2 linked regions of the Labilibaculum antarcticum genome follow. The protein of the gene in region 2 interacts with the protein of the main gene of each other region in a pairwise test. Links are inferred from orthologs where the notes say so. Each region holds a gene or a part of one and is shown on either strand. Other genes may lie near its edges. The genes, in order: ALGA_RS08835 and purT.

Region 1 (9,210 bases), 2.6 Mb from region 2 along the record:
TGGTAACCTACTGCCGAAGGCATACGCCCAAGCAATGCCGAAACCTCAGAACCAGCCTGAGTAAATCGGAAAATATTATCTACGAAGAAAAGAATATCACGTCCACCTGTTTTTTCATCACCGTCACGTAAACTTTCCGCAACAGTTAATCCAGAAAGAGCAACACGGGCACGTGCCCCTGGTGGTTCATTCATCTGGCCAAAAACAAGTGAAACCTGAGATTTATCGAGAGCTTCTTTATCTACTAAAGAAAGGTCCCATCCTCCCTTTTCCATATTTTTTTCAAATGCGTCTCCATACTGAATAACCTTTGATTCGATCATTTCCCGAAGCAAATCATTTCCTTCACGAGTACGCTCACCAACACCAGCAAATACAGATAAACCTTCTTGACCAATGGCAATGTTATTTATTAATTCCTGAATCAATACTGTTTTACCAACACCAGCACCTCCAAACAAACCAATTTTACCACCTTTTGCATATGGCTCAATAAGGTCAATTACTTTAATTCCAGTAAAGAAAACTACCGATTCAGTACTTAACTCATCAAATGCCGGCGGAGTTCTGTGAATAGCATTACCACCTTCTTTACTTACAGGTCCAATCCCATCAATGGTTTCCCCAATCACATTAAGCAATCTACCTTTAATTTTATCTCCAGGAGGCATCATAATAGGCGAACCGGTTGCAATTACATCCATTCCACGACGTAATCCATCGGTTGAATCCATTGCAATGGTACGAACAGTATTCTCACCAATATGTTGCTGACACTCAAGAACCAAATTTTTACCATTTTCAATCACGACCTCTAAAGAATCGTAAATTTCAGGAAGCTTGCTTCCTTCTTTATCAAAACTTACATCGATAACAGGTCCAATAACCTGTACAATTTTGCCTGTATTTTGTGACATTTACATTATTTTTTTTGGATCATTAATCTCGCGTGACAACAAATTTAAAATTTTTTGTCAATAAAGGAGAATCTAATCCGAAATTTTAACATTCTTAAACGGAACGATTTACTAAACCCTTTACTAAAAAATAGAGCTCTTTTTTCTTTTCAGCCTCAACATCCACTCTATCCAAGTATTCCAAGCATAAAGCAAAATAGTTCTCTATCTTTTTCTGTGAATATTCACGAACATTTAATCGCTCATAAATATCTCTTACAGCTTTTATTTTTTCTTCCGGATTAAAATCTTTTGCAGTTATCCAGAATTTTAATTCTTTTTCAACCTCTCCTGAAGCGGTTTCCAAGGCTTTAATTAAAAGAAAGGTTTTCTTATTGGATAGAATATCACCACCAATTTTCTTTCCAAAAACAGCCTCATCGCCAAAAACATCTAACAAATCGTCTTGTAATTGAAATGCCATTCCAAGATTCACACCAAAACGATATAGTAATTGGGCATCTGTTGAGCTAGCATTTCCCATGACAGCACCCATTTTAAGACTTCCACCTAACAGAACTGCTGTTTTCAATCGAATCATATTCAGGTACTCTTCAATTTCAACATCATTTCTATCTTCAAATTCCATGTCGAACTGCTGACCTTCGCAAACTTCTAATGCCGTTTGATTAAAAACGGTAAGCACATCGCGCAAGTATTTATCTTCGCAAGACCCAATGAATTGATAGGCCTTAATAGACATAGCATCTCCGGAAAGGATGGCTACATTACTGTTCCATTTTTCGTGCACAGTTTTCATGCTTCTGCGAATTGGAGCATTGTCCATTACATCATCGTGCAAGAGCGTAAAATTGTGAAATATTTCTATTCCAATAGCGGGCAAACAAACTTTTGAAAGATCGTCTATGTACAAATTAGCAGCCAGAAGCACCAGAATCGGACGAAGTCGCTTCCCTCCAATGTCCAAAATATATTTCATTGGTTCAAAAAGTCCTTCTGGAGGAGCGGAAAGCTCCAAGCCATCTATCTCTTTTTCAATGATTCCCTGAAGTTCATTAAAACTATACATCATTTAAAAACTATTTTAATACGTATTTTAAACAGCTTACTAAAATATAAAAAAATCAATTCACAAGGCTTTCTTTTTCCTCTTTGTTTTCTAACGGTGCAATTCTAAGATCACCCAACTCAATATCCTCTTCTTCATCAAAAATTTGAAGCAATGGTTCTTTGAATGAACGATTGGTGATAAACTTCTCAAGAGTAAGTAATAAAGATGGCAATAAAATCAAGTTGGAAAGCATTGCCGAAAGCAAAGTTACCGACACTAATATCCCCAAAGAAACCGTTCCTCCAAAATCAGATAAAACAAAAATACCAAATCCAAAAAATAAAATAATGGATGTATACATCATGCTCTGACCAGATTCACGAAGTGCAAGCACCACTGAAGAACGAATGCTCCAATTAGTCGCTTTCAACTCTTGACGGTATTTTGCCAAATAGTGAATTGTATCGTCAACAGAAATACCAAATGCAATGCTAAATACCAGAATTGTTGATGCTTTTATCGGAATTCCGAAAAAACCCATTAAAGCCGCTGTAATTATCAAAGGTAACAGATTAGGCAATAAGGCAACCACCACCATTCTTTTGGAAGAGAACATCCAAGCCATAAATGAGGCAATCAGAAAAATTGCCAAAGTAAGACTTATGAATAGATTCTTGACCAGATATTTATTCCCTTTAAAAAAGATGATACTGGATCCTGTTACATGAACCGTGTATTGATCCTCAGGAAAGATATTATTTACATGTGTCAGGATTTTTTTCTCCAGTTTTTCCATCCGGGTAGTTCCAATGTCCTTAATTCTGAAACTCATTCGGGTAATTGACTGAGTAGAATCTACGAACGTGCTGAACAACTTCGAATCGTCACCGGTATCGGATTTAGCCAAATAAGACATAATCACATTTTGAGTCTGACTATTGGGCAATTTATAGTATTTTTCTTTGCCATTGAAGTACGCCTGATTGGCAAATTTTGCCGCCTCAACAATCGAAACAGAGGAAGAAATTTCAGGATATGATTTTAAAGTATCGTTAAGAGTATTTAATCGTCTTAAGGTTGATAGTTTTAAAATCCCCGCCTTTTTCTTAGTCTCAACCATCACTTCCAATGGCATAATTCCATCCATGTTTTTCTCGAAGAATTTTAAATCCTGAAAAATAACGTTGTCATGTGGCAGATCATCAACCATATAACCAGTACTCTTCATTTTACTGATCCCAATAACTCCTAAGACAAGCAAGGCAATGCTTACTGTATAAACTATGGTCCGACGATTCAATACAATCTTCTCTAATTTATCAATAAACCAAACTGTCATCCTATTATCCAAATGACGTGTCGCCTTTTGATCAGGAGGATTTAAAAAGCTGAAAATGATTGGAATTAAAAGTAAAGACAGAACAAAAACCACCATAATATTTAAGGCGGCAATTACACCAAACTCCTTCAATATCTGACTTGAAGTCACAATAAAAGTAGCAAAACCTGATGCTGTAGTTAGATTGGTTAAGAAGGTTGCGTTCCCAATTTTTGAAACAACACGTTGCAAGGCTTTTATCTTGTTGTTGTGACGAATGTATTCTCCGTGGTATTTATTGATGAGAAAAACGGAATTTGGAATCCCTATCACCACCAGTAATGGCGGTAACATCGCAGTAAGCAAGGTTATTTTGTAATCGAACAATACCATTGATCCAACTGCCCATATGACACTCAAAACAACAACCAACATACAAAAGAACACTACCTTGAACGAGCGGAAGAACATGAATAAAATGATCGCAGTTACTAAAAGGGAAAGATAAATGAACATATTCATCTCCTTTTTAATCATTTGCGCGGTAACTACCCTAATGTAAGGAAGTCCCGAGTATTTCATGTCTAATTTGTACTTGGCCGTAAACCGGTCGGTAATTTCACGAACCTTAACAACCATTGGCTCACGCTCTTTCGAATTAATAATTCTAGCGTTTACCGTGATTCCCATTAAAAACGTATTGGTCTCCTTATTAATTAGGCTACCCTGATAAAATGGCAATGATTCAGCAATAGCCGCAAGACTATCTAATTCTACTTGCGAACTTAGTTTCTTCGGAAAAATTGTTTGAAATTCGAATCTCTTCGCTTCATTGTTTTTATTGATATTGTAAGTATGTGCAATGGAGACAACAGCATCAATTCCATCCAAAGCTTTCAGGCTATCTCCTAAGGCAATCCAATCGTTAAACTTCTCAAACTCATAAAAATCCGGATCCTGAACGGCGAAGAACATGACATTTCCTTCTTGTCCGAATGTATTTTTAAAACGTTCGTATTCAACAGATGCGGGATCATCATCCGGCAAAAGTATAGAATACTCATAGGACATCTCCACAAATTGAGCTTTATAACCCATAAAAATTGTGACTAGCCCAATTATCACCAAAAGTAAAATTCTATTCCTGAGAATTATTCCTGCAATTCTATTCCACATACTATTATCCTGCTAAAGAGATCTCTGATTTATTTTAGATTCCGGCGAAAATACGACATATAATCATTTTTTCAAAAGATGATGATTGTACAGAATCCGAAAACATATATTTTGGCGAAATTAAGGAATAAAATTACGCAAATTCAATGAAAACAGCTGATTTTTAATAAATTAATTACCAAACACAAGAACATCTTAGATGATTATATCTCAATTATTCACCCATTTCATTAAAAATAAAATACTAAACACAACTTTTCTGGCGCAATGAGCCATATAATCAACTTACTATCAAACCAATCTGTAAGAGTTAAAAATATATAAAAATTTACTTTGATATTATTTTACAATATTTTCTTATGCTTATTTTTACTATTTATTAATACTAAATTAACACGTTAAAAAATTAGAGATTCTCTAAATATCTTCTATTTTTGCCGACTGAACCTGTACTAATCTATTGAAAAACAAATAAAATAAATCAAGTTATGGATTACGGATTGGCCGATATTTTAACGCTTATAGGATCTTTAGGTTTATTCCTATATGGAATGAAGTTGATGAGTGAAGCTCTTCAACAAGTTGCCGGAGACAAGATGCGAACCATTCTCGCGGCAATGACTTCCAATCGATTGAAGGGCGTAATGACCGGTGTATTAATCACAGCACTCATTCAGTCTTCATCCGCAACAACGGTAATGGTAGTTAGCTTTGTTAATGCTGGATTGTTATCGCTTGTAGAATCGATAGGAGTGATTATGGGTGCCAATATCGGTACTACGGTTACTGCCTGGTTAATCTCCCTTTTGGGGTTTAAAGTTAGTATGAGCGCAATATCTTTGCCTTTAATTGGTTTGGGTCTTCCATTTCTGTTTTCAAAAAATCGTACAAAAAAGAATTGGGGTGAATTAATCATGGGATTTGCTTTGCTTTTTATTGGCTTGCAATTTCTTAAAACTTCAATGCCTGATATCAAAAACAATCCTGAGATTCTAAATTTCCTGACCAGTTATACGGACATGGGGTTTGCTTCTACCTTGCTGTTTTTGTCCATTGGAACTCTTCTTACTATTTTAATTCAATCATCGTCGGCTACCATGGCACTTACTTTAGTAATGTGTAATAGTGGATGGATTAGTTTCGAAATGGCCGCAGCTATGGTATTGGGAGAGAATATTGGGACTACCATTACCGCGAATATTGCCGCAATGATTGCCAACACTTCTGCTAAAAGGGCTGCAAGAGCCCATCTGATCTTTAATACCATTGGTGTTATTTGGGTGCTGATTTCGTTGCCTTATTTCTTAAAAGGAATTGCCTGGGTTAACATGACTCTTCTTGGTGGCGGCGATCCATTTACAAGCACAGCAGCCGTGCCTATTTCTTTGTCATTATTTCATACCGTATTCAACATTCTGAATGTTGTTTTCCTAATCTGGTTTGCCAATTTCATCGTAAAAGTAGTTACCAAACTGGTTCCTATTCGGGAGGATGTAGAAGAGGAATTCAAACTTCAGTTCATTAAAACAGGAACTCTTTCAACTCCTGAAGCATCCTTATTCTTGGCTAAAAAAGAAATAAGTACCTACGTAAAAAGCACTAAAAAAATGTTTAGCTATACCAAGCAGGCATTTAACGAAACCAATGATAAAACTTTCAATAAACTTTTCGAAAAAATTGACAAAAGAGAAGATGAGAGTGATGAAATGGAAGTGGAAATTGCTAATTTCCTGGCCAAAGTATCTGAAACCAGACTGAGTTCTGAAAACTCGGAAAGAGTCCGTGCCTATTTTAAAATGGTAAGTGATATTGAAAGTGTTGGTGATTCAATTCTTAACCTTGCTAAAGCGATGAAGAGGAAACGTGAACAAAAAGCGTGGTTCCCTCAGAACTTGAGAGATAATATCAACAATATGTTCAAATTGGTTGATGATGCTCTTGAAATTATGCATGATAACACCAAAATGGAATTTACTGAAGTGAAAATCAAAAAGGCTTGGGAAACTGAGCGTGAAATAAATGATTACAGAAATCTTCTTAAAACTGAACATTTAAACAATGTGGAAGAACATAAATACAAATATCAAGCTGGTATTATTTACAATGATATGTTCTCTGAATGTGAAAAAATTGGTGATTACTGTATCAACGTAAGTGAAGCACTTAACGAAATAAAAGAATAAATAAGCCATTGGCTTTTAGACACAAAAAATCCTCACCCATTGGGTGAGGATTTTTTTGTACTATTAATACACCTCGAAATCCCCTAAAAGGGACTCAAAAACTCAGTGTTTACGATGAGATGTGCAGGTCTAATATTTCGCAAAGTTACTCTTCTGTTAACACTTCAATTAGCTTAATCGAATCAGTAATACACTTCGAACAAATATTCTTTTTCAGATCCAAGTCTAGAAATTCCTTCTCTCCTTCCTGAGTTGTAAAATCACAATTTAAAAGAGCCTTACAGTCCAGCGAATCATACAAAGCAGTAAAATTAGCAGTAAACTTTTGTATCATTTCATTCGTTGCGTTTCGGGCATCAATATTTCCGGGATGTTTCTTAGAATTATAAATTCCCAATACCATAAAAGATCCAGTAACTGCTCCGCAAGTCTTTTGCATTTTTCCCATTCCACCACCAAAACCATTAGATACAGCTAGAGCCATATCTGGATCGAATTTCAGATAATCTGCATAAGCCGTTACTACTGACTGGGCGCAATTCATCCCATTGTAAAATGAATGGACAGCTTTTTCTTCAATTTCTTTCATAAAATGCAATTTGTTGCTATTGAATATGATTGACAACAAAGATAGGTATATTCCTAATTGATAAAAGCCCAACCGAAGGTGAGCTTTCATTATTTTTAATATGTACTTCTGTTCAATTCGAATCTATTTCACTCTGAATGATGAATTAAGTCGAATATCATCAGATGCGGCTCCAACTTTCACTTGAATTTCTCCTGTTTCCACAACGCGTTTCATTTCACGGTTCCATAGTGCTAAATCATCTGGTAGTAAAATGAATACGACTTCTTTTTCTTCACCAGGCACAAGTTCAACTCGTTTAAATCCTCTCAGTTGCATTACTGGAGTTGCGACAGAGCTAAAGGTATCAGTAATATACAATTGAACCACTTCTGTTCCTTTCCTTTTTGAAGTATTCTTGACCTTAACTTTTACCGTTTGTTCTTCCGTTTTACTTATTTCTGATTTTTCAATGCTTAAATTAGAATACTCAAACTGACTGTAACTTAGACCATGACCAAAGGCAAATAATGGCTTATTGGTTCCATCGACATATGAACTTGAAGCTGATTTTTTATGATTGTAATAAATAGGCAATTGCTCGGTATAACGAGGAAAAGTAATTGGTAATTTACCAGAAGGATTCACCTTACCCGTTAAAATATCAACAGTAGCCTGTCCTCCTAATTCTCCTGCATACCAGGTTTCTAAAATGGCGTCAACTTTTTCTATTTCTTCAGTTAGTACCAAAGGTCGACCATTTTGAAGAACAAGAATAATAGGAGTTCCAGAAGCAGCCACGTCATTCAATAACTTTTTACTATTATCATTTAATTCCAGCTTTAGTTTATCCTTTCCTTCTCCGCAATCATCTTCAGTTTCACCTAAAACCAATATTGTCACATCAGCTTGTTTTGCGGCCTTAACAGCCTTTGCATACATGTTGTTTTTATCATTTACATCAGCTTCAATTTCCCATTTCAACTGAAAACCAGCGTAGTCTTCAAATTCTGCAAACTCAAGTTTAATCTCATATTTCTTTCCTTTTTCAAAACGTATCTTCTTATGCCCCCATTGATTTATAGTGCTTCTGTCCCAATTGTCGATTATTACTTCTCCATCAATTGTTAGTCTTGCAACATCATCAGCTATTAAACCAAATTTATAGGAACCAGTTAATTCAGGAATAAGATAACCACTATAACTAACAGAAAAATTATCAGCGGTTATACCGGCTTCAGGACTAAGGTTATGCCAATACTTTACTAAGTTCGTTTCAACTTTAGTAAATGCAGGTTTTCCAGAACAATTAGTATTATTAAAATAGGCTGCTGTCAAACCTTTTTCTCCTGATTCTGTCCTTAAAAACTTTTCACCTATCACCTCCATATTAAATGCCGGAACATTTAAATCTACAAACTCAACATCATAATCGGTGTTTTTAAAAGCATCAACAATAGAAACTCCTTCGACATTTTTAGGCGCGTAACCTCCTAAATGAACTTCGCCTGCCATTTCTCCAATCACAGCAATCTTTTTCACCTCTTTTCCTAAAGGCAAAATATTATTCTTGTTGTAGAGCAGCGTAATTGATTTATGAGCGGCTTCCAGTGCTAATTCCTGATTCTCTTTAGAATGATATCTGTTTGCCTTTAAATCCACATTAGTGTATGGATTTTCAAATAGTCCCAAGCGAAATTTCACATACAATACACTTGATACAGCTCTGTTAACATCCTCAATTTGCAAGGTTTTGTCACTAACAGCATCAATGATAGCTTGCTGAAAGACTTCATGTTTGTAATCGTAGAATTGCATATCCAAACCGGCATGTATTGAATTGGTAATAGCTTCCTTAGGTGTTTCCGCAGTACCGTGTGAATTAGTCTGTTTGGCAATAGCTCCCAAATCTGATAAAACCATTCCTTTAAAACCCCATTCATCACGAAGTACCTCCGTCAACAACCAATGATCTGCAACTGCGGGAATTCCATCCC
Region 2 (9,374 bases):
AAGAAGGAAAAAAAGAGTACCCAAAAGCTTTTTCCCATATTGGAATCACAGTTCCGGATTTGGATAAAGCTGTTGAATTTTACACCGAAGTAATGGGTTTTTATATTATTATGCCACCTACTGAGGTTGTTGAGGAAAATGAAACTGCAATTGGTGAAATGTGTATTGATGTGTTTGGCAAAGGATGGGGAACATTTCGCATTGCCCACCTTTCCACCGCAGATCGGATAGGATTTGAATTGTTTGAGTTTAAAGAAAGCAAAGAACAGAAACCTACATTTGAACCATTCAAATCGGGTCTGTTTCACTTCTCAATTCAGGATCCTGACGTAGAAGGATTGGTTGCCAAAATTGTTGAACATGGTGGAAAACAACGCATGCCAATCAGAGAATACTATCCGGGAGAGAGACCTTATCGCATGTGTTATGTAGAAGATCCTTTTGGCAATGTATTTGAAATATATTCTCACTCCTACGAATTGCATTATTCACAAGGAGCGTATAAGTGATGATCCTTTGCAAAAGCTTTTCCCCATTCATCTAATTCAAGGATAATGGGGATTATTGCTTTGCCCGACTCGGTTAATTTATAAACTACATGAGGTGGAACTTCAGGATACACTTCCCGACTCACCAATAGATCGTTCTCAAGTGCTCTTACCGAAAAAGTGAACATTCGATTTGATAGGCCAGCTATGGATTTCTGAAGTTCACCAGACCGCATCTCGCCATCTTTTAAATGAAAAAGGATTAATGACTTGTATTTGTCTCCAATTAAACGAAGCGCAAATGCAAGAGAGCAAATATATTCCTTTCCATCGTAGTTGATTATCTTAGGAGTGCAGCTATTATTTTCCATATAAAACTATAAATTTATTGGTAAAGGTAAGGATTTACTAACTTGTATTAATCATCAACTTTAAACTTAGATATGACAAAAAAAATAAACCAAACAGTACTGATTGTTCTTCTTTTCGCATTTGGTGCCTGCCAAAATACCAAGCAGGTAAAAGAAAGCAAACTTCATGTAATTGCTTCCTCAGAGCTGCAATGGACTGGTGTAGCAGTAAGTCAGGAAGGACGAGTTTTTGTGAATTATCCAAAATGGTCAGATAAGGTACCTGTAAGTGTAGCTGAAATTATAGATGGCAAAGCGATTGCCTACCCAAACACGAATTGGAACGACAGCGACAAGCCAGATTCATTTACTGCGATTCAATCGGTAGTCGTTGATAAAAAAGATCGCCTTTGGATTTTAGACACAAAGAATCCTCAATTCAAAGGAGTTTTGGAAAGCGGTCCAATCTTGTATCAATTCAATCTAAAAACTAATCAAAAAGAGAAAGCATATGCATTCCCAAAAGGAGTATTCACTGCTAATTCTTACTTTAATGATGTTAGAATTGATACCAGTAAAGAAATTGCCTACATGACTGATTCGGGCAATGGTGCTATCATTGTGCTGGATTTGAAATCGGGAAAATCGCGTAGATTGCTCGACAATCATTCTTCAACAGAGAATGAAGTTGACTCTTTAATTTGTGATGGCCACAAGTGGAAAAATAGTGTGCATTCCGATGGAATTGCATTAAGCCCAGACAGGAAAGACCTGTACTATAGTGCACTATCAGGTCATTCTTTGTATAAAATCTCAACTGCCACTTTAGTAAACGAGCAACTTTCAGATGAGCAAATTGCTATCGAAGTAAAGAAAGTAATGACAATTCCGGCAACCGATGGAATGCTGTTTGATAAAAAAGGGAACCTTTGGTTAGGTGGATTGGAAGACAATTCTATCAATAAAATCGATGCCAATGGTAAACTTGTTCAGGTTGTTCAAGATGATCTGGTACGTTGGCCGGATTCATTTGCAGAAGATAAAGATGGAAATATTTACTTTACAACTTCACAAATTTACTTGCCGGAAAATCTTCGCCAATCATACGATATTATCCGCTTTAAGCCCGAATAATAAGTTCGATAACAACAATTGGATTTAAAACAAAAAGGCCATTATTCTAGTAACAGAATAATGGCTTTCTTTTTGCTCAAATAGTTATCTAATCATTTATTGTAACTTTTTTCTCATGCGATAACATCCAATCATAAATATTGGAATTAAATGCGTCATATTCAGCATTCTCTTTTCCCATTCCTGTTCCTTCGTAGGTGTAGGTCCAAGAGTCATGCGCAACATCAGGATAAAGTGTAATTTTGGCTTTTTCGGTTGGATGGATGCTATTTATTGCTTCAATCATGCTTTTTGATTTGGAAGGTGCAACAGTTGCATCACTCTCGCCGTGAAATGCCCAAACAGGAATGTTTTTGAAATTTTCTGCCTGTCCTGTATTTCCACCGCCACAAATTGGAACTACTGCGGCCACATGAGATTCATCGCCAAATGTTCCAACATAACTAAAACATCCAAATCCACCCATACTTAAGCCTGTAATGTATATTCTGCGTTCATTAACTTTGTATTTCTCAATTATGAACTCTACAAAACGTTTTATTTTATCAGTCTGCCAACCATCATCATGACATTGAGGAGAAATAACCAGCATAGGATATTTTGGGGCCCAATTTCCATTTTCTATCATTTCAGGAGGACCATTTACAAGAATTCGCTCCAAATATTCCGGATGTTTGAAACTATTGCCAGTTTCTCCGGAACCATGCAAGAAAATCAGTAATGGATACATTGAATCGTTATCATCATCGTATCCTGCGGGCTGATAAGCATAGTAACCATAGGGTGTATTCGCTTCTGCCAATATGTGACCCGAATGAATTCCTCCTGTATCGAGAGGTAAATTTGAAAGATTATAATAATCGGTTTTAGATAAACCATCCTCACTGGAACAAGAAGAAGTACAAAACGAAATGAGTATACAAAAGGAAATAAAAACACAGTTCTTCATAATACAAAATTATTTTATAATTAACAGTTAATTTTCAATTATGAACTAGTACGAGATGAAATTAATTTTGGTTGGATTTATTATAATAATTTTGCCTTCTTGTTAAATAATCACGCTTTTTAATCGGAACTTATGTCTTCTATTGTGACTGGTTCAGTCATTTCTTAAATCCAGTTTGCAAAACTTTTCTGAAACTGCAGCTATTTTTTATAGTTCAGACATCACCTGGATGGATTTTATGGTGAAAAACTTGATTCCTGCAACACTTGGCAATATCGTTGGAGGTGCTTTGTTTGTTGGAACTGCCTATTGGTATGCTTACGATAAAAAATAGCTAGCAGTTGCAAGTGTTATGTCATCCCGAGGTATCGAGGGATCTGTTACTGACAAGATCCTTCACTTTGTTAAGGATGACGAATGATTAGATTAAATTTTCAGGTGCAGAGCACCGAAGCAATTATCCAAATCAGAATAAAAAAGAGAATGCTCAAATTAATGAACATCCTCTTTGTATTTCTTATCTGTCTTCAAGCCAGACGGGCTTCTACTTTTTCCTTGGATGAAAAAGTAGACAAAAAATCATTGACAACGTCCTCAACCACCCTTTAATAGAATAAATTCTAAACAAAAAAAACTCACTTCGCTCAAACAGATTTTTGTTTTTAACGAATTTCTTCTAAAAGGGTCCCGGTCTCCGGACTCCATGTCAAATCCCCTACTCATCATTATTCTGCAAAATAATACTCATTTATTTTTTAGGTGCAGAGCACCGCAGTATTTGTAGAAAATTTATAAGACAAACGAATAAAGGTGCAGAGCACCGAAGCAATTATCCGAATCAGAATAAAGAAGAGGATGCTCAAATTAATGAACATCCTCTACATATTTTTTATTTGTCTTCAAGCCAGACGGGCTCTTACTTTTCTCCTTAAATGAGAAAAGTAAGCAAAAGAATCAAGCTTCTCGGATGCTGTATGGCTTTCCATGGTTAATTCGTGCCCCGAATAACGCCCGATCAGCAATCCCCGAATCAAATCTGTTTTCTAAAAAAAAACAAACATTTATTACTTAGGTGCAGAGCACCGAAGCATTTATCCAAATCAGAATAAAGAAGAGGATGCTCAAATTAATGAACATCCTCTTTTATTTTATAGACTTTCGACTGTTGGACTATTTGACTCTTCTAGACTTTTCGAGACTATTCAAGACTCTTTTATCCTATTTATTCTTCACTGTAACGAGTGCAGCCATTTCTTTGGCCTGATCTACGCAAATAAAAACATCGGTACCGATAGAATTGTAGGCTAGTGTTATGCCCATTCTTCGGTATTCACGACTGGTTGGTTTCCCAAACAAACGTAAATCTGATTTTGGATAGATTGCCGCTTTCTCCAAACCTTCGAAATATGGATTAGTCCCTTCTTTATGTGCAAGAATAACAGCACTTGCTCCTACTCTTTCCAAGGTGATTTCAGGAATAGGCAAACCTAATACGGCCCGACAATGCAATTCAAATTCACTAAAATTTTGAGTGCCTGCAAGAGTAACCATTCCAGTATCGTGCGGACGAGGTGATAATTCCGAAAAGACAACTCCATCTTCGCAAATAAAGAACTCAACACCCCAAAGACCGGCACCACCCAATTCCTGGGTTACTTTCCTGGCCATATCCTGTGCCGCTTTTACATCTGCATCAGAAATTACTGCTGGCTGCCAGCTTTGCTGATAATCGCCACGTTCTTGAATATGACCTATTGGAGGGCAAAATAAAGTTGGCCCGTTCTTCTGACTCACCGTTAGTAAGGTAATCTCAGAAGTGAATTTTACGAATGCTTCTACAATCACATCACCAGAATCACCACGACCTTTAGAACCGGCTATATTCCATGCCTTTTCAATATCAGCCTCACACTTAATTATCGATTGGCCTTTACCTGATGATGACATTAATGGTTTCACCACGCAAGGCATTCCAACCTCTTCCACCACAGTATACATCTCCTCTAATGAACCGGCATACAAATATTTTGCAGTTCTGATTCCCAAATCTTTTGCTGCCAAATCGCGAATCGCTCTTCGATCCATAGTGAAGTTAGCTGCTTTCGCACTTGGTACCACCTGAATGCCCTGTTTCTCGTAATCGTAAAATCGTTCGGTACGTATCGCTTCAATTTCCGGTACAATTAAATCGGGTTTGTGCTTGGCTACCACTTTATCAAGAGCATCCCCATTCAGCATATCAATCACCTCAAACAAATCGGCAACCTGCATCGCCGGAGCTCCTTCGTGACTATCGACTGCCACAACATTTTGTCCCAATCGTTGAGCTGCAATAACAAATTCTTTTCCCAGCTCACCTGAGCCCAATAGTAAAATCTTCTTTACCATAAAATTACTTTCAATTATAAATGGATTTATAGAAATCGTGTTTGGTTGTTGGCCCGCAAAATTACATTCATTTTTTCTATTATGCATATTCTCACGAAGCTATTTTAACACCCCCCAGCTTGTCAATCTCGCCTCAGTTTCTGAAGGCAGAGCCAAAAAGAATCAGAAAAAACAAACAAGATGACAATTTCAGTTTCATTATCAATAATTTATGCTTAGCGACAAGCATGATGCTCCAATCAAAATAACTTTAAAAATTTATCCTGCTTTAATATGTCTAAAAGCACTTTACAATCTAATTATTGTATTATTTTTGTTGCCTTATTAAAAAAATAGATCTGCCAAAAACCGTGTCCTTACAATTAATGATTCTTCTAAATAATGCTTACTCCCATTATAGAATCATTCATACCTATTGAAAATGAGAAACAATAAATTCATAAAATTCATTGGCTCAATTGAGCAAATCCCTTCCTTGTATTACCTGATCAAGTGGCTGTTAATCTGCACATTTCTGGGCGCTATAGCTGGTAGTATTTCTGCATTTTTCCTTTTAAGTCTTGAATGGGTAACAGATTGGAGAGAAAGTCACCTTTGGATCATAGCCCTGCTTCCTGTAGGTGGTTTTATTATTGGCTTGTCGTATCATTTATACGGAAACAGTGTTGTTAAAGGCAATAATTTACTACTTGAAGAATTTCATTCTCCCAAAAAAATTATTCCATTTAGAATGGTACCCTTGGTTCTTTTTGGAACTATTTTAACTCATTTGTTTGGCGGTTCGGCTGGTCGAGAAGGAACAGCAGTCCAAGTGGGCGGGGCTATCGCCGATCGTTTTACGAAAGTATTTAACTTCTCGAAAATAGATCGTAAAATTGTATTGATTGCTGGTATTAGTGCTGGATTTGCATCGGTTTTTGGAACACCATTGGCAGGTGGGATTTTTGCACTCGAAGTTTTGGTTCTAGGAAGAATCAGACTGGATGCCATCATACCCAGTTTTATGGCCGCCATTTTAGCCGATTACTTTTGTCGGATTTGGGGCGTTTCTCATTCTCATTATTCCATCAGCTCTGTTGTTGAAATGAGCCCCGAAAATTTACTTTGGTCCCTTCTCGCAGGCATTATTTTTGGACTGGTTGCAATGCTTTTCTCAAAATCAACTCATTTTTGGAGTCATTTATTTGCGAAGTACATAAAGTATCCTCCCTTTCGTCCGGTAATTGGTGGTATCGTTTTGGCGATTGCAATTTATGCACTTGGAACAACAAAATATATTGGATTGGGTCTTCCGACCATTGCCGATTCCTTTACGATCAACCTAAATTCATACGACTTTTTACTTAAAGTACTATTCACCTCTTTTACATTGGGTGCCGGTTTTAAAGGTGGCGAAGTAACCCCTTTGTTCTACATAGGTGCCGCACTAGGCAATGTTTTAATTTGGTTCATTCCACTGCCTATGAGCTTACTGACCGGAATGGGCTTTGTTGCTGTTTTCGCAGGAGCTACAAACACACCCTTGGCCTGCACTGTAATGGGACTTGAATTATTTGGTGCCGAAGCCGGCGTTTTTCTTGCAATTGCCTGCAGTACCTCCTATCTATTTTCAGGACATTCAGGCGTTTATTCGTCGCAAATTATTGGAAGCCCTAAAAACACAAATTACACCAAAGAAAAAGGACTTCAATTGTCTGAAGTGACACGCAAAATATTTCAGAAATAATTGAGATAACAACTGTTTGAATTCACAGTGAAAATACCGTTGGAAACAAAAAGTTAAATTATCTTGAGCGTTGATCCCAAAGCATCGGGAAAAGTATTTTATCCCATCTGCTGAGCGATTGTATTGCATAACATTTAATAAGTAATAAGGACAGAATAAAGTTGTGCGGGTATCAAGAGTATTGACTACAATGAATATTAATTACCTTAAATTCAGCTAATGGTATGGCAACATTATTTTTTATTACAAAAAAAATTGCCACATTCGGGTAATCAAACGAAACAATATTAATATTGTAAACTTCAATAGAATCATTCCTAAAGAATTTATCTATTAATATTACCTCCATTTAAACAAAACTTCATGAGTAAAGAACACAAAACCCTTACTGAGTTTTTCTCATTTCTTGTTAATAAACAAGAAAATTTTCAACTTCGACAAGAGGATGCAGAAGATATCATTCAAGATTATTACAATTTAAAAAATGAGCAGATTGAAGAATTAAAAGAAGAAAAAAGGGTAAAAGGCTTAAAAAAGTTAGCATTAATTGTACAGAAAAGAGAAGAAAGGGAAAACCAAGCCAGAATCAAAGCACAATTCAAAGCACAACAGCAAGTAAAAGTACAAGTGCAAGTAAAACAGGTTATTCCGAATACAAGTCCAAATACAAATATGATGCGTCCTAAAGTAAAAGCAATAAAGGAGATGCAGGCTTTAATTGATCGCATTAGAAACTGATACAAGAAAAATGCCCTTCCTGATGCGCGATTGTATCGCGACCATATAATAAGTCAAAACCAGACAATAGCATCGTGCGATAGCAAGGGTAAATTATTGGGAGTCCTAAAAAACACAAATTACACCCAAAAAAAAGGACTTCAATTGACTGAAGTTAGACGCAAAATTTTTCAAAAATAACAGATTTAGGAACTGTTAAATTTATCTTTACGATCAGCGAAAGCATTTGATAATGAAGCAAAACCCTTTTTTATTGAGACAAAATCAGTAAGGGGTAAAAATGAAATATACATGAAGTAAGGGATTACAATTCCCCTATGAATCAAAAATTTAAGCGACTTAGATAAGTCGCTATTTTCAATCATTAAAAATTAATTTACACAGCAACTATTTCTTCTCTCATGCTGTACAGTACGAATATAACCTCCTCTTTCTCCCGCTGACCAATATTATTCATATCCAAGGCTTTCATCATATCGGATAGTACAGCCAAGAACTCCGTATCGCTAATATTTAAGCCTTTATGTGTGGCAAGCATATCCAATCCTTTGTACACAACAGGTCCGCCGGTACCCGCAATAAAAAAAGTGGCAGCACCATTTTTCAAAGCGGCCACATCCATCTTCGCATTCTCGAACCGGGTTGCTATCGCTGGATTTACCAAATGCAAATCGACCACGTTGCCGGCAATTTTTGTTATTCCCTCTGTTCCTCCTAATCTCTCATAAAGTGTCTCGCTCATCTTCTATCCTCCTTTTAGTGAATAGACAAGAAGTTAGCACATTAAGACACTAAAGTCAAGGAACATAGCTTATTTAGAAATAGGCTTATCCCTATCAATAGGGCTACTTATTTCAACTTTGCTAAAGAAATTAATGTGTTGACTTTAAACTCCCGCTAATTTTATGTGTTTCATCCCGACCTATAGCGCATACATCGAAAAAACTACAATGGTTTGCTATCGAAATTTTATATTTAAGCCTTTAACATATAATATCTATTTTAACGAACATTAATCACATCGAATGAAAATGAATTTAAAACAAATGGGAAAAGGACTACTTGCTGTTGCTTTTGCGACAACAATCTGTTTGCAGGCAAATGCGCAGGTAAATTACAAGACTCGCGAAGAAATACCAGAAAAATACAAATGGAATTTTAGTGATATTTATGAAAGCTGGGACGACTGGGAAGTTGATTTCAAAGCAATTTCGGGTGACATGGAGAAAATCATATCCTGCAAAGGAACTCTTGGTGAAAGTTCTGATAACCTACTAAAGTTGATGACTGCACAAGAGAGCTTAATGAAAAAAGCTTACAAAGTATATCAATTTGTTTCTTTCCAAAGCACGGTTGATACCCGCAATATGGAATTACAGGCAAAACTACAGAGAGTTGGACTTTTGTTTGCAAGCTTTGGGCCAACCACAGCTTGGATTTCGCCGGAAATGATTGCAATTCCAGAAGCTACAATGAAACAGTGGCTTGCTGAAAACAAAGACTTAAAAATTTACGAATTCGAATTAATGGACATGTATCGTTTACAAAAGCATGTTTTAAGCGAAGAATTGGGTAAAATGGTTTCTTACTACTCTCAGGTA

What was found.
Region 1: the proteins of purT (region 2) and ALGA_RS08835 interact in binary tests that used the Escherichia coli proteins (3 or more experiments, as listed by UniProt). The link is inferred for Labilibaculum antarcticum from one-to-one orthologs.

What each region holds. Positions count from the first base shown.
Region 1 is NZ_AP018042.1:2,248,313-2,257,522, forward strand. Bases 1-2,807 are described here. They hold ALGA_RS08835 (polyprenyl synthetase family protein), read right to left. Parts: upstream 1,990-2,807; coding sequence 1,012-1,989; downstream 1-1,011. Other genes in these bases: atpD (F0F1 ATP synthase subunit beta), read right to left, coding at 1-917; ALGA_RS08840 (efflux RND transporter permease subunit), read right to left, coding at 2,042-2,807. In the rest of the region: more of ALGA_RS08840, read right to left, coding at 2,808-4,462; ALGA_RS08845 (Na/Pi cotransporter family protein), read left to right, coding at 4,951-6,645; ALGA_RS08850 (C-GCAxxG-C-C family protein), read right to left, coding at 6,791-7,234; ALGA_RS08855 (glycoside hydrolase family 3 N-terminal domain-containing protein), read right to left, coding at 7,358-9,210.
Region 2 is NZ_AP018042.1:4,806,907-4,816,280, reverse strand. What follows is about bases 3,225-6,195. They hold purT (formate-dependent phosphoribosylglycinamide formyltransferase), read right to left. Parts: upstream 5,310-6,195; coding sequence 4,140-5,309; downstream 3,225-4,139. Other genes in these bases: ALGA_RS19240 (voltage-gated chloride channel family protein), read left to right, coding at 5,731-6,195; ALGA_RS19250 (formate/nitrite transporter family protein), read left to right, coding at 3,225-3,255. In the rest of the region: ALGA_RS19270 (lactoylglutathione lyase family protein), read left to right, coding at 1-509; ALGA_RS19265 (winged helix-turn-helix transcriptional regulator), read right to left, coding at 485-859; ALGA_RS19260 (SMP-30/gluconolactonase/LRE family protein), read left to right, coding at 932-1,972; ALGA_RS19255 (carboxylesterase family protein), read right to left, coding at 2,061-2,921; more of ALGA_RS19250, read left to right, coding at 3,097-3,224; more of ALGA_RS19240, read left to right, coding at 6,196-7,035; ALGA_RS19235 (hypothetical protein), read left to right, coding at 7,399-7,773; ALGA_RS19225 (group I truncated hemoglobin), read right to left, coding at 8,150-8,515; pepF (oligoendopeptidase F), read left to right, coding at 8,799-9,374. UniProt on the Escherichia coli protein: Involved in the de novo purine biosynthesis. Catalyzes the transfer of formate to 5-phospho-ribosyl-glycinamide (GAR), producing 5-phospho-ribosyl-N-formylglycinamide (FGAR). Formate is provided by PurU via hydrolysis of 10-formyl-tetrahydrofolate.